Parasegetibacter sp. NRK P23: one gene and its partner. The protein of the gene in region 1 interacts with the protein of each later gene in a pairwise test. Links are inferred from orthologs where the notes say so. Each region holds a gene or a part of one and is shown on either strand. Other genes may lie near its edges.

Evidence for each region. The genes of interacting proteins can lie anywhere in the genome.
Region 2: the proteins of M4J38_RS11485 (region 1) and M4J38_RS09005 interact in binary tests that used the Escherichia coli proteins (3 or more experiments, as listed by UniProt). The link is inferred for Parasegetibacter sp. NRK P23 from one-to-one orthologs.

Annotation. Positions count from the first base shown.
Region 1 is NZ_JAMDLG010000001.1:2,801,642-2,809,090, reverse strand. Bases 1,901-5,158 are described here. They hold M4J38_RS11485 (2-oxoglutarate dehydrogenase E1 component), read right to left. Parts: upstream 4,837-5,158; coding sequence 2,101-4,836; downstream 1,901-2,100. Other genes in these bases: rpsT (30S ribosomal protein S20), read left to right, coding at 5,038-5,158; odhB (2-oxoglutarate dehydrogenase complex dihydrolipoyllysine-residue succinyltransferase), read right to left, coding at 1,901-2,080. In the rest of the region: M4J38_RS11495 (GAF domain-containing protein), read left to right, coding at 1-124; more of odhB, read right to left, coding at 524-1,900; more of rpsT, read left to right, coding at 5,159-5,292; M4J38_RS11475 (M14 family metallopeptidase), read left to right, coding at 5,373-7,106; M4J38_RS11470 (energy transducer TonB), read left to right, coding at 7,173-7,449. UniProt on the Escherichia coli protein: E1 component of the 2-oxoglutarate dehydrogenase (OGDH) complex which catalyzes the decarboxylation of 2-oxoglutarate, the first step in the conversion of 2-oxoglutarate to succinyl-CoA and CO(2).
Region 2 is NZ_JAMDLG010000001.1:2,207,066-2,214,175, reverse strand. Bases 2,116-5,034 are described here. They hold M4J38_RS09005 (ABC-F family ATP-binding cassette domain-containing protein), read right to left. Parts: upstream 4,586-5,034; coding sequence 2,645-4,585; downstream 2,116-2,644. Other genes in these bases: M4J38_RS09000 (DUF3347 domain-containing protein), read left to right, coding at 4,672-5,034; M4J38_RS09010 (formimidoylglutamase), read left to right, coding at 2,116-2,664. Also shown: M4J38_RS09020 (LytTR family DNA-binding domain-containing protein), read left to right, coding at 1-326; hutI (imidazolonepropionase), read left to right, coding at 313-1,566; more of M4J38_RS09010, read left to right, coding at 1,594-2,115; more of M4J38_RS09000, read left to right, coding at 5,035-5,250; M4J38_RS08995 (TonB-dependent receptor), read left to right, coding at 5,572-7,110. UniProt on the Escherichia coli protein: Genetic data indicate it may be involved in ribosome assembly or function.

The DNA.
Region 1 (7,449 bases):
CAGGAAGTACCTGGTACGGTTGCACGAAAAAGGTTATGTGGAAGCTGAAGTGGAGTGCTTTGAGGTGGAGGATTTGCAGGGTGTTTCGGGGCTGAGGGCGTTGCGGGTGGGGGTGATGCGGTAGTTTCACGTAAGGTGCTGGGGAGAGTTTTTTCACGCAACTGCTTTGTGCTTTGCACTGCGCAGCGCGAAGGGGCAAGGACGCAAGGCCTTAGTTGGTTGGCTGGAGTTTCTTTTGGGTAGTTTTTTTAATTTCTCGCAACGGCGCTACGGCCTTGATTGCTTGAAGATACGTTGAGTCTTTGGCTTTTCTTTTAAAGATTATCTTATAAATACAAAGTGGATGCCCAACTAAGGCATCCACTTTGTATTTATAATAAGCCTGGTAAATCATGGTCCAACGTTGCGTCGTAGCGTAGTTGCGAGAAATGAAAAATACGCTACAGCTTAATCCCCACAACCTGCTAAACACAAACAATGCTTTGCGTCCTTGCTCCTTTGCGTCGTTGCGTGAAAATCTTTCCTACAACTCCAATAACGTCCTCAATGGATCTTTCCCGAACAACAGCAACTCCGGATTCTCCAGCAATTCTTTCACCCTTACCAGGAAAGAAACGGATTCCCTTCCATCAATGATCCTGTGGTCGTAACTCAGTGCGAGGTACATCATCGGACGGATCACCACCTGGCCGTTCACGGCCATCGGACGTTCCTGTATTTTGTGCATGCCCAGGATAGCGGACTGCGGGATATTAATGATGGGGGTAGACATCAGCGAGCCGAATACACCACCATTGGTGATGGTGAACGTACCACCCTGCATTTCCTCCATGGTGAGTTTGTTGTCGCGTGCTTTGGTGGCAAGTTCCACTACTTTTTTCTCGATTTCGGCCATGCTGAGGCTTTCCGCGTTGCGGATCACCGGTACCACCAGGCCTTTCGGGGCAGATACGGCGATGGAGATGTCACAATATTGGTGGTAGATGATTTCGTCTCCGTCGATGTATGCGTTCACGGCCGGCCATTCCTGCAGTGCGTAGGTAACGGCTTTGGTGAAGAAGCTCATGAAGCCCAGGTTGACCTGGTGCGTTTCTTTGAATTTGTCTTTGTATTTACCGCGCAGTTCCATGATTTTACCCATGTCCACTTCGTTGAAAGTGGTGAGCATAGCGGTGGTATTTTTGGCTTCCACGAGGCGGCGGGAAACTGTTTTGCGGAGATTGCTCATTTTCTCGCGCTTATCGTCGCGGGTGAACATGGCGGCGCCGGGCTTGCGGCCCGGGTTCTGGAGGGCTTCCAGTACGTCCTGTTTCAGGATTTTACCACCGCTTCCGGAGGCCTGCACTTGTTTGGGGTCTACTTTTTTGTCGGCGATGATGGCGGCGGCTACCGGGGTCGCTTTTACATCCGAAGATGGGGCAGCAGGGGCAGCGGGAGCGGCTTCTTTCTTTTCAGGTGCGGGGGCGGGCTTCGAAGCGCCTGCGGCGGGCACGGCCACATCGGAATCGATAGAAGCCACGTGATCACCTATTTTCAGTACATCGCCTTCTTTTGCTACCTGTATCAGCTTGCCAGCTTCTTCCGCGTTCAGTTCGAAAGTGGCTTTTTCGCTTTCCATTTCACAGATGATCTCGTCGCGTTGAACGAGGTCGCCATCTTTTTTCAACCATTTTACAAGGGTGACCTCGTTGATGGATTCTCCGATGGTGGGCACTTTCATTTCAATCACACCCTTGCCTGTGGCAACAGCGTCGGGCGTGGATTTTTCGTTCTCACGCGCTGTGGCGTCAGGTTTCGCTTCTTCTTTCGGCGCTTCCACGGCGGGAGCGCTTCCGGATGGCGCGGCGGCGGTATCATCAATAGATGCTACGATGTCGCCGATATTAATCGTGTCACCTTCGTTTGCTTTGGTGTGCAGTATACCTGCTTTTTCAGCGTTCAATTCAAAAGTAGCCTTCTCACTTTCCAATTCTGCGATCACTTCATCGCGCTGAACGTATTCTCCTTCTTTCTTTAACCATTTCACCAGTGTTACTTCACTGATGGATTCTCCTACTGTTGGTACTTTGATATCGATCATAATGCGGGTTTCTGATTAGTTTAGATTGAAAACGCGGTATCTATGATTTCAGTTTGTTCCTGTGCGTGCACTTTCGCATAACCGGTAGCGGTAGCGGCGCTGGCCTGGCGGCTGATCACACCGTAGTTCAGTGTTTTCAGGTTCATTTGCAGGAAGGAGGCGGCGCCCATGTTAAGCGGTTCTTCCTGTACCCAGAACCAGGTAGCTTTGTTGTATTTCTTATACAATGCTTCCAGTTGGTTGGCGGGCAGCGGGTACAGTTGTTCCACGCGTACGATGGCCACGTCTTTCCTTCCCGTTTTCTGTTGCCTGTCGGCGAGGTCATAATAGATTTTGCCGGAGCAGAACAATACTTTCTTCACCTCGTCCGCTTTTTCAACGAAGGTATCGTCGAGCACTTCCTGGAATTTCCCGGACAGGAAAGCCGATTTTTCAGAATAGGTAGCCGGCAAACGCAGGTTCGCTTTGGGCGCGAAATTGACCAGCGGTTTACGGAACTGCCAGGCCAGCTGACGGCGCAGCGAATGGAAGAAGTTGGCCGCCGTGGTGATGTTGGTAACAACAATATTCAGTTCAGCGGCAGACTGCAGGAATCTTTCCATGCGGGCGGAACTGTGTTCTGGTCCCTGTCCTTCGTATCCGTGGGGGAGCAGCATGACGAGTCCGCTCATCATGCGCCATTTCTGTTCTGCGGAAGTGATGAACTGGTCAATCATACACTGCGCGGTGTTCATGAAATCACCGAACTGTGCTTCCCAGAGCACGAGTGTGTTCGGGTTAGCCATAGAGTACCCGTATTCAAAACCGAGTACGCCGAATTCGCTGAGGAAGGAGTTGAAGATTCTGTACTGACCCTCGGCGCCGGGAATGCGGCTCAACCTGTTGTAAGCGGCATCTGTTTCTTCGTCGCGGAGTACGGCATGACGGTGGGAGAAGGTGCCGCGGCGGACATCCTGCCCACTCATGCGCACATCCTTACCTTCCAGCAAAATACTACCGTAAGCCATCAGTTCAGCGGTGGCCCAGTCGAGTTTGCCTTCCTCGTTGAATAATTTTTCTTTGTCCTGGATCAGTTTCTCCACTTTGCGGAGCGGCTTGAATCCTTCCGGGATAGCCATCATCGCTTTAAAAACAGTGTTGAACTGGTCTTCCGTAATACCTGTTTCTGGCGATTGCAGGAAATCTTCTTCTGTAGCCTTTCTCAGCGCCTGCCACCATTCTTCGGGTTTCTGGTATTTGTAGGGGAGGGGGTTTTGTTTGATCTCGTCCAGCCTTTCCTGGAGATCGCTCCAGAATTTCTTTTCCATTTCCTTCGCGAGTTCTGCGTCCACTGCGCCGGAGGCGATCAGTTGCTGCGAATATACTTCGCGGGGGTTGGGATGCTTGTCGATCAGGTTGTACAGGCGGGGCTGGGTATATTTGGGATCATCGCCTTCGTTGTGGCCATGGCGGCGGTAGCAAAGGATATCGATGAACACATCTGAATTGAATTCCTGGCGGTAGCGGGTGGCTATTTCCACCGCTTTCACCACGGCTTCCGCATCGTCGCCGTTTACGTGCAACACGGGGGCCTGCACCATGGCCGCCACGGAAGTACAGTAATCGGAGGAGCGGGCATCATCGAAATCGGTGGTGAACCCGATCTGGTTGTTGATCACCAGGTGCATGGTGCCCCCCACATAATAACCTTCCAGCAAACTCATCTGGATCACTTCGTAAACGATGCCCTGTCCGGCGAGGGAGGCGTCTCCGTGGATGAGGATGGGCAATATTTTATCGTAATCGCTTTCGTAGATAACGTCGGCCTTGCTGCGCGCGAAACCGATCACCACGGGGTCAACCGCTTCCAGGTGGGAGGGGTTGGGGCAGAGTTGCAGGTTTACTTTTTTCCCGTGCGCCGTTTCCACTTCACTTCGGAAGCCGAGATGGTACTTCACGTCGCCGCTGCCCATGGTGGTATCCGGGATGGCGGTGCCTTCAAATTCACTGAAAATCTGCTCGTAGGTTTTGCCGAGTGTGTTGGCGAGTACGTTCAGCCTTCCCCTGTGGGCCATACCAATCACCACTTCCTGAACGCTGAGTTCTGCCGCGGTGTCAATAATGGCATCCAGCGCGGGGATGGTGGCTTCGCCCCCTTCCAGGGAGAAGCGTTTCTGGCCAATGTATTTAGTATGGAGAAACTTCTCGAACATCACGCCTTCGTTCAGTTTCCCCAGGATTCTTTTTTTCTTTTCCAGCGGCATGGGCTGGTGGAAGTTTTGTTCTACTTCCTTTGCGAGCCATTCCACGCGCGCGTGGTCGTTCAATGCGGAGTATTCCACGCCCATGGAGGCGCAATAGCATTTTTGAAGGTGCGCCACGATCTGCGCGAGTGTGGCATTGGGTAAGCCGATGAATTTACCTGCTTCGAAGGATGTTTTCAGGTCAGCATCCGACAAACCGAAATATTTCAGGTCGAGGTTGGCCCGGCGGTCCTTCCTTTCCCGGATGGGATTGGTTTTGGCCACCAGGTGTCCCTTTTTACGGTAGGCCTGGATGAGTTGGTATACGGAAAACTCTTTGGCAAGCTGGCCCGCGTCTGCCGCTCCGGTTGCAGGTTTGCCGTTTGTGGCATGCCCGTTGGTAACGGCAAAATCAAAACCTTCGAAAAATTTCCGGAAATCGGGATCTACTGCGGCGGGATCCTGCACATAATCCTGGTACAAACCTTCTATATAGGACGGGTGCGAATGCGTGATATAAGAAAAATCCTTCATTGAATCATTATTTGGCCGATAGTTATTGAATGATGTCTATAGAGCAATTTGGCAAATATCGTTGAAAATATGGTACGGTTAACAGGAGAATTCAATGGTTTTAAGGGAAATTTGTATTCTCGGAAGATTCTGAAAAAAGTCTGACAAAATTTGTTTGTTCTTATAAAAAGCCTACCTTTGCCGTCCGAAATCGAAAAAATTATGGCAAATCATAAGGCAACCAAGAAAGATGTGCGTCAGGCCGAAAAACGCAGAGATAGAAACCGTTACTACGGAAAAACAACCCGTAACGCTATCCGTGACCTGAAAGCGCTGGAAGATAAAGCTGCCGCAGGTGAGAAACTGCCCTCTGTGATCTCTATGATCGACAAGCTGGCAAAACGTGGCGTTATTCACAAGAATAAAGCTTCCAACCTGAAGAGCAAGCTGGTGAAAAGAACCACTGCCCTGGCATAAGGTAAACAGCAAAACAAACTTTCTATATAGAAGGCGTCCTTTGGGCGCCTTTTTTTATTTTAGTGCATCAAACCGTTTTTATGCGCCCCTTTTCCCTGCTCTGTTTCTGCTTCCTGCTTTTATTAAATGTTTCAAACGCTCAGGTGCCCCCAACCAGGTTCCAGTTGAGCAATGGAAAGGAAACGGGTAATTATAAAGAAGTGATCCAATGGTGGGAACGTGCCGCCAAAGCTTCCCCCAGGCTGGAACTGAAAAAAATGGGTATGACCGATGCCGGAGAACCCCTGCACCTCGCTATCTTTTCCCCTGATAAGGATTTTAGTTTTACTTCAGCCGAAAAAAAGAACCGGGTAAAAATTCTCGTCAACAACGGCATTCATCCCGGCGAACCGGATGGTATTGACGCAAGCATGCTGCTGGCGCAAAAACTCATCTCCGGGAAAATACAACTTCCTTCAAACGTGCTCATCGCTTTTATACCGGTATACAATATCGGGGGATTGCTGAACCGAAGCCCCTGGTACCGCGTAGACCAGAATGGTCCCGACAGCTTCGGCTTCCGCGGCAATGCCCAGAACCTCGACCTGAACCGTGATTTCATTAAATCAGATTCTAAAAACGCCACCGCCTTCGCCGAAATATTCCACCTCGTGGACCCGGATATTTTTATCGATAACCACGTAAGCAATGGCGCGGATTACCAACACGTAATGACCCTGATTTCCACCCAGCACAACAAACTGGGGGGCGCCATGGGGGATTTCCTGCAACAACAAATGGAACCAGGCATCTATGCGATGATGCGGGAAAAAGGTTTCGACCTCGTTCCTTACGTGAACTTTTTCGGTGAAACCCCCGAGAAAGGCTGGTCCGAATTCCACGACGGTCCACGGTATTCCACCGGCTACGCCGCACTGTTCCAATGCTTCAGCTTTATGCCGGAAACACATATGCTGAAACCGTATCCGCAAAGGGTGGAAGCCACGGAAGCGCTGATGGATTGCTTTATCGCTTACGCTTCGGGCCATGCTTCCGCCATTAAAAGTCTGAAAAGGCAGGCGAGGGCACAACTGGTCGAATCCATGCAACTGCCCGTTTCCTGGAAGTTAAACAGAACGCAACAGACACAAATTACCTTCAAAGGGTATGCCTCAGGTTACAAACCAAGTGCCATCTCAGGATTGCCAAGACTATTCTACGACAGGGCCAGGCCCTTTACACTCCAGGTGCCTTTCTATAATTATTATGAAACCGATAAGGCTGTAACTGTTCCAAACGCTTATATCCTTCCCCAGGGCTGGTGGGCCGTGGCCGAACTGCTTAAAAAGAACGGTGTTCCGATGCGTCCAATCCTCAATGATACCCTCGTTGAAGTGGAGATGTACAGGATCGCGGACTACCAATCGCCGAACCGCCCTTTCGAGAAGCACTACCTCCATTCAAAAGTTTCGGTTACCAAAACCGTTGTTACAAAGCGTTTCAGGAAAGGCGACTGGATGATTCCCACACAAAATGCCAAACGGCGGTTTATCGTGGAAGTGCTGGAGCCTGAAGCGCCCGATTCTTATTTCGCCTGGAACTTTTTTGATGCGATACTCGGACAGAAAGAAGGCTATTCCTCTTATGTTTTTGAAGATACCGCTGAAGAATGGCTGCGCAACAATCCCGCTGCGCGGGCGCAATTGGAAGAGAAGAAAAGAACGGATACCAGCTTCGCTAAGAATGGCGCGGCACAACTGGAATTCGTGTATAAGTTGTCGCCCTATTACGAACCGGATCACCTGCAATACCCCGTGTACCGGGTATTGAAATGATTTTCACAGTACGGTAACAATATTATTGTCTTGTTTTCCTCAAATTGCCGGAAACCTTTTCAGCCGATGAAAGTATTGTTACCCCTCTTTTTCCTGCTCCTTCAAGCCAATACATACGCGCAGAAGAATGATACGCTCAGGGTGTATTTCGATTCCTCCCTCCGGCGCGTACCGCAACATATGGCGCAGATCGCCGGACAGGCTTTTAAACATGGGGATGTGTGGTTCGCCAATCTTTTCTATCCCAACGGGCAAATTCTTTGTGAGATTGGTTTTGAGAACAAAAAACTTACCATCAGGCATGGGCCGTACACCTTGTATAACCCTTCAGGTGTGCCCATTG
Region 2 (7,110 bases), 590 kb from region 1 along the record:
TGTTTCTCCGGGTGAATTACAGTCTGGTGAAAATTGATCCGGCGGATATTCTCTACATTGAATGCGCCGATAACTACATGAAATTGCATTTGAAGGAAGGTCGCCCCCTGTTGGTGCGCATCACCCTGAAAGCGTTGATGACAATGCTTCCTGAAGGTTTTATGCGCATCCACCGTTCTTATGTGGTGGCACTTAATCAGATCAGCGCCATCAGGAACAGGTCTTTAAAGATCGGGACAAGCGAGTTGCCACTTGGTGTGAGTTATGAAGAGCCCTTCATGCGCAGAATAAAAAACAGTCCTACCTTTGGACATGCTCATTACTAACCTCGGTATGCTCGTTAATACAGGGCACCACCAACATCCCCTTCGCGGAGCCGCCATGAAAGCTATGGCATGTATCCCCAATGCATGGGTTCGGGTACATGAGGGCCGCATATTGGGTTTCGGCGCCATGGATACAATTGATACTTCGAACACCGATGAAGAAGTCTGGGACGCGCAGGGCGAATGGTGTTTTCCCTCCTGGTGCGATAGCCATACCCATCTTGTGTTCGCGGCCAGCAGGGAAGAGGAGTTTGTGATGAAGATAGGAGGGAAGTCATATGCGGAGATCGCTGCCGCGGGTGGGGGCATATTAAATTCAGCGCGGAAACTCCGGGCGATGCCGGAAGAGGAACTTTACGAGGTAGCCGCGCAACGTTTGAAAGAATTGTTGTTGCTGGGAACGGGTGCCATCGAAATAAAAAGCGGATACGGTTTAACAACGGATTCGGAACTGAAGATGTTGCGCGTGGTGAAACGGCTGAAACAGAATATTCCTATTCCCGTTAAAGCCACCTTTTTAGGGGCGCACGCGCTTCCTGAAATGTTCAAAGAGGATAAAGAAGGCTACCTTAAACTGATAGAAGAAGAAATGCTTCCGGCCATAGCTAACGAAGGATTGGCGGATTATATAGATGTTTTTTGCGAAAAGGGTTTCTTTTCAAACGAAGAAACGGCGCGGCTCATCAAAAAAGGAGCGGCGTTCGGCCTGAAAGCGCGCATTCATGCGAACCAGCTTTCCGCCTCCGGGGCCGTAGAAACCGCGGTGGCAAATGGCGCCGTGAGCGTGGACCATTTGGAAGTGATGGATAGAGCAGCCATCAACGCGCTGGCCGCTTCAACTACAATCGGCACCTTACTTCCCACGGCCGCGTATTTCCTGCGGATGGATTTTCAGCCCGCAAGAACATTATTGGACGCGGGTTGCGCCATTGCCCTCGCCTCTGATTTCAATCCCGGTTCCTCTCCTTCCGGAAATATGAATACGGTGGTTTCCATGTCGTGCATACAAATGAAAATGTTTCCGGAAGAAGCGTTGCATGCCGCCACTACGAATGCGGCGTTCGCCATGGAACTGGAAAACGAAGTGGGTTCCATCGCGGAAGGAAAGCTGGCGAATTTTTTCTTCACCAAACCGCTTTCATCGCTGGCCTACCTCCCTTACGCCTTCGGTTCCAACCTGATCTCCCGTGTAATGTTGAATGGAAAATGGTATTCCCCGCTCGCTATTTCAGGGGAATAGCTTACATTCATTTTACAATTGACTGCCATGCAACATTTCCGCTTTTACAACAGGGAAGACCTGCTGTTTCTTACCCGCCTCCGACGTTTCGAAACCAAATTGGGAGAAAGGCTCGCCACCCTTTCCAACAGTGATGAATGGGAAGAATCGCTGCGCCATTCGCCCGCGAAGTATATCCTTATCGGTATTCCGGAAGATATTGGGGTGAAAGGGAATTTTGGCAATGGCGGGGCCGATAGTGTATGGTTGCCTTTTCTTTCCGCTTTCCTGAACATCCAAAGCAACGATTATTTTTCCGGCGAAGAAATGATGGTGTTGGGGCATTTCGATTTCGGGGACCTGAAATACCTGATCGAGAACAATGCCAGCAACGAAGAAGAACGGGTGGATGCCTACCGGCACGCGGTGCACGCCATTGATGAGGAAGTGGAATCACTGGTGAAGGTGATTGCCGCTGCGAACAAAATCCCGGTGGTGATAGGTGGGGGGCACAACAATGCGTATCCCCTGATTAAAGGCGTGGCAAAGGGATTAACCAAAGCGGGCATCATTCCACTTGCCCAGATCAACGCGGTGAACCTGGATGCCCATACTGATTACCGTCCATTGGAAGGGCGACACAGCGGTAACGGTTTCCGGTATGCCGATGAGGATGGGTTCCTGCACCAGTATTGTGTGGTGGGCATACATGAAAATTACGTTCCGCAGAACGTATTGACGGACATGGCCGAGAATCCGTTTACCGATTACATTACCTGGGAAGATATTTTCCTGTACGAAAGGCGCAGTTTTATGCAGGCCGTGGCCCATGCGGCAGACTTCACCAAAGATGGTTACACCGGTATCGAACTGGACCTTGATGCCATCCAGGGTGTACTCAGCAGTGCCGAAACGCCTGTTGGTATTTCAGCGATCAATGCACGGCAATACGTTTATTACACAGCTTCAGAAAATAATGTGGCTTATCTCCACATATGTGAGGGTGCGCAACAACTTGCCGATGGGCGCCGCAGCGATACCACCGGTAAGTTGATCTCCTACCTGGTCACCGATTTTGTGAAGGCGCACGTAGTGGCAGTTAACGATCCAGCGCCATAATCTGTTCAAAAAGCTCCTCGTACTGCACATTCATCTGTTCCAGTTCAGCACCCACGGCTTTGTAGGATTTCTCCGTGTCCTGGAATTTCTTCGGGTCTGAATAAGTATCCGGGTTGCCCAGCGCGGCTTCCAGTTTTTCTTTTTCCGCCTTTTTAGCGGCTATTTTTTCTTCCAGTTGCTGGAAAGTCTTTTGTAATTTTTGAAGCTCCTTGTTGATGGGGGCGTTCCCTTGCTTTGCTTGCGGTTGTGGCGCCACAGGGGCGGGCTTCGACTTTTCTTTTTCTTTCTCCTCTTTTTTAGGCGCTTCTTCTATCGCACGGGCGGCCATTCTCTCCTTCCATTCCACCCATTCGTGGTAGGTGCCCTTGAATTCTTTGATTTTACCATCCACGATCTCCCATATCTTGTTGGCGGCTTTGGAAATGAAGTAGCGGTCGTGGCTCACCAGGATGATGCTCCCTTCATACTTGTTCAGCGCTTCCACCAGGAGTTCCACGGAATGGATATCAAGGTGGTTGGTCGGTTCATCGAGCATGAGGAAGTTGGCCTTGCTCACAATAACTTTTGCCAGAGCCACACGTGCTTTTTCCCCACCGCTTAGTATCTTGATGCGTTTATCCACGTCGTCGCCGCCGAAAAGGAACGCGCCCAAAAGACTTCTGTATTCCAGTTCCGTTTTCCCCGCGCGGGAACTGTTCATCTCTTCGATCAGCGTATTGTTCAGTCCGAGTGATTCCAACTGGTGCTGTGCATAGAAACTTTCCGCCACGTTATGCCCCCATATTCTTTCCCCTTCAATGGGTTCGGTACCGGCCACAATACGGAGGAGTGTGGATTTACCTTTACCGTTCGCACCGATCAGCGCGATCTTATCGCCGCGTTCAATTTCGCCGGAGGCATTCTTCAGAATCTGCAGGTCTCCGAAAGATTTCGACACATTTTTCAGCGTACAAATGATTTTGCCGGGCTCTTTGCCCACCGAGAAGTTGATGCGCATGTTCGGGCGCTCAATTTCCACATCTTCGATCCGGTCTATCTTATCCAATCGTTTTTGCACACTCTGTGCCTGAGCGGCTTTAGAAGCTTTGGCCTTGAAGCGCTCAATAAAGCGTTCCTGCTGGCGGATAAAATCCTGCTGGTTCTCGTAAGCGCGTTTCTGCATTTCCACCCTTACTTCCTTTTCGGTTTCATAGTAAGAGTAGTTGCCTACGTATATGTGAAGCTCCTGCTGGTAGAGTTCCACGATTTTATTCACCATTTTGTCGAGGAAGAACTTGTCGTGGCTCACAATTACCACGCTGCCCTTATAATTAAGCAGGTATTTCTCCAGCCATTCGATAGAAGGGAGGTCAAGGTGGTTGGTTGGTTCGTCCAGCAGCAGCACATCGGGTTGTTGCAGGATCATTTTAGCGAGCAGTACGCGCATTCTCCAGCCACCGCTGAATTCTTTATAGGGGCGAACGAGGTCGGTATCGCTGAAACCGAGTCCGTGTAAAACCTCTTCTGCTTTGTGTTGCACATTGTAGCCATCGAGCAGATCGATCTCATGGAGCACATCCATGTACCTGTTCAGCAGTTTTTCGTCTTCTTTGGCTTCGAGCAGCTTTTCGAGTTCGTGTTGTTCTTTCTGAAGGGCCATCACTTTTTCGAAGGCTTCCATGGCCACCTGGGTGATGTTGTTGTTCGTATCAAAGCTCAGCAGGTCCTGGTGCAGGTAGCCAATAGTGGTTTCTTTACTTTTCACGACTGAACCGGCACTGGGCGTATATTCCCCCACCAGTACTTTCAGCAGGGTACTTTTTCCCGTACCGTTGTAGCCTATGAGGCCTATTCTTTCTCCCGGGTTCAGGTGCCAGGTGGCATCGCGTACAATGGTTCTGGCCCCGAATTCGAACGTAACATCCTGTAATCCAATCAGCATTATCTTCCGGCGTTTTTTCTGCCGCCCCGCAAAGGTATTACATGTTTAGGGCGGTAAGCCTTACATTTGTAAAAAAACTTTCGCTCATGAAGCAATTCTTTTGCCTGGCCATTGCCGCTGCTGCTTTTCTGGCGGCCTGTAGTTCTTCCGATACCAAAGCGCCTGAAAATGCCGAACCCGCTCCACCGAAAGTGAGTAAACATACCGCCGCCTTCAATTCCTCTTTTTCCGCTTTGCTGGGTGGATACTATGAACTGAAAGATGCACTGGTGGCCAGCGATACCGCAAAAGCCAACCTTGCCGCCGCGAAAATGGGCGCCGCCGCCGATAGCGTAAAACTGAACGAAATCTCCAACGACAGCACCGGCGCCATCGCCGCCACTGCCGCCGATTATACCAAAACACTCAGTGATCTCTCTAAAACACTACGTTCCGAATCCGATCTCGAAGCAAAAAGAAAAGAGTTCCAGATGGTATCCGACGCGATGTACGACCTGGTAAGAACAGTTCAATACGATGAGCAGGTGGTGTACCACCAATATTGCCCGATGGCCTTCGATAACCAGGGCGCTTACTGGCTGAGCAACTCCAGCGATATCAAGAATCCGTATTTCGGGAAGAAAATGCTGGTTTGCGGCGAGGTGAAAGATTCGCTCAACTTCTAGCGATTGGCTTATGCCAGTAAAATGACATATAAAAAATCCCCCGGCGGTTAAATACTTCCGGGGGATTTTTTATGTGGTGTTTTCACCGGGCAACTCCGGGCCGTAACACTGTCTCGTCTCCCGGAAAACAACGTCGGTGGCACCGGTTTCCAACCCTCCTCCACCAGCCATTCCTCCACGATGCCCGTAAACACTTACTTATTAAGAATTTCCGCCCTGCATCAGTGAAATCACGGGATACCCGCGGGGATAAACACCGGGTACCCCCCCCGTTCTTCCGGGAACCCCCAACCTTTCCCGGAAAAACTTGTTATTCCCAGCATGAAAGGAACTTTACTCAGCGTTTTTCTTTTTCTTTTCACCCATCAGCTTTCAGCTCAAGATAAATTTACCATCAGCGGGTATGTAAAAGATGCCCTGTCTGGCGAAACACTTATCGGCGCCACGATTGCCGTGAACGGAAGCGGACGGGCTGTACTGGCCAATCAATACGGCTTCTATTCTATTACTTTGCCAGCCGGGGAATATGAGTTATACGTTTCTTTTGTAGGGTACGAAGTGCTGGGTAAAAGTATTAAACTGGACGCGGACACGCGAACTGATTTGCTGCTCACCCCACGCACCGCGGCCGCCAATGAAGTGGTAGTCACCGCCAGGAAAAGGGACAACAACCTGAAGGACGCGCAGATGGGTAAGATAAGCCTGTCTATGAACCAGGTGAAATCGCTGCCCGTGCTTTTCGGGGAAGTGGATATTCTTAAAACAATTCAACTGCTGCCCGGCGTGCGCAATGCGGGGGAAGGCAATGCCGGTTTTTACGTGCGCGGTGGTGGCCCCGACCAGAACCTGATTATGCTGGACGACGCCGTAGTGTACAACACCGGCCACTTATTCGGGTTTTTCTCCATTTTTAATTCCGACGCTATCAAAAATACCTCGCTCATCAAAGGAGGAATGCCACCTCAATACGGAGGAAGGTTGTCTTCGGTACTGGATGTGGCCATGAAAGATGGTAATATGAATGAATGGGAAGCCCGGGGCGGCGTGGGGCTCATTGCTTCGCGCATTTCTGTGGAGGGGCCGATTCAAAAAGACAAAGCATCTTTTATGCTTTCCGCCCGCCGGACCTATATTGATGCCCTGATAAAACCGTTCATCTCAAAATCAAGTTCGTTCTATGGTTCAGGATACTATTTCTATGACCTGAACACCAAGTTGAACTATACTTTTTCCGATAAGGACCGGCTCTATCTCAGCGGTTATTTTGGCCGCGATGTATTTACGTTCCGCAACCGGGAACGTGCTTTCAACGCGGATATCCCCTGGGGTAATTCAACGGCAACCATCCGGTGGAACCATGTTTTCAATCCAAAACTGTTCTCCAATACCACCGTGGTGTACAACGATTATAAGTTCTCCTTCGGCGCCGCCCAGCAGGATTTCGAACTGAAACTGAGTTCAGGTATCAGGGACGTCACCACGAAAGCGGATTTCGATTATTTTGTTTCTCCGAAACATAAGTTGAAATTCGGCGGACTATGGACCTACCACACTTTCGTGCCGAATGTGCTTTCCGGCAGTCAGGGTGAAACCACCTTCAATCCCAACAACAGCAATACGAAATATGCCCATGAAACCGGGTTATATATACTGGACGACTGGTCTGTGAGCGATAAACTTAAACTCAATGCGGGCCTGCGCTGGAGTGGATTCGCACAAACGGGTCCGTACAAAACCTTCACCACGGATGCGGACGGAAACAAGCTGGACAGCACGGTATACAACCGGGGCGAGCGCGTAAAAATGTACCAGGGCATTGAACCGCGTTTAACGGTAAGGTACACACTGAATGCGCAATCC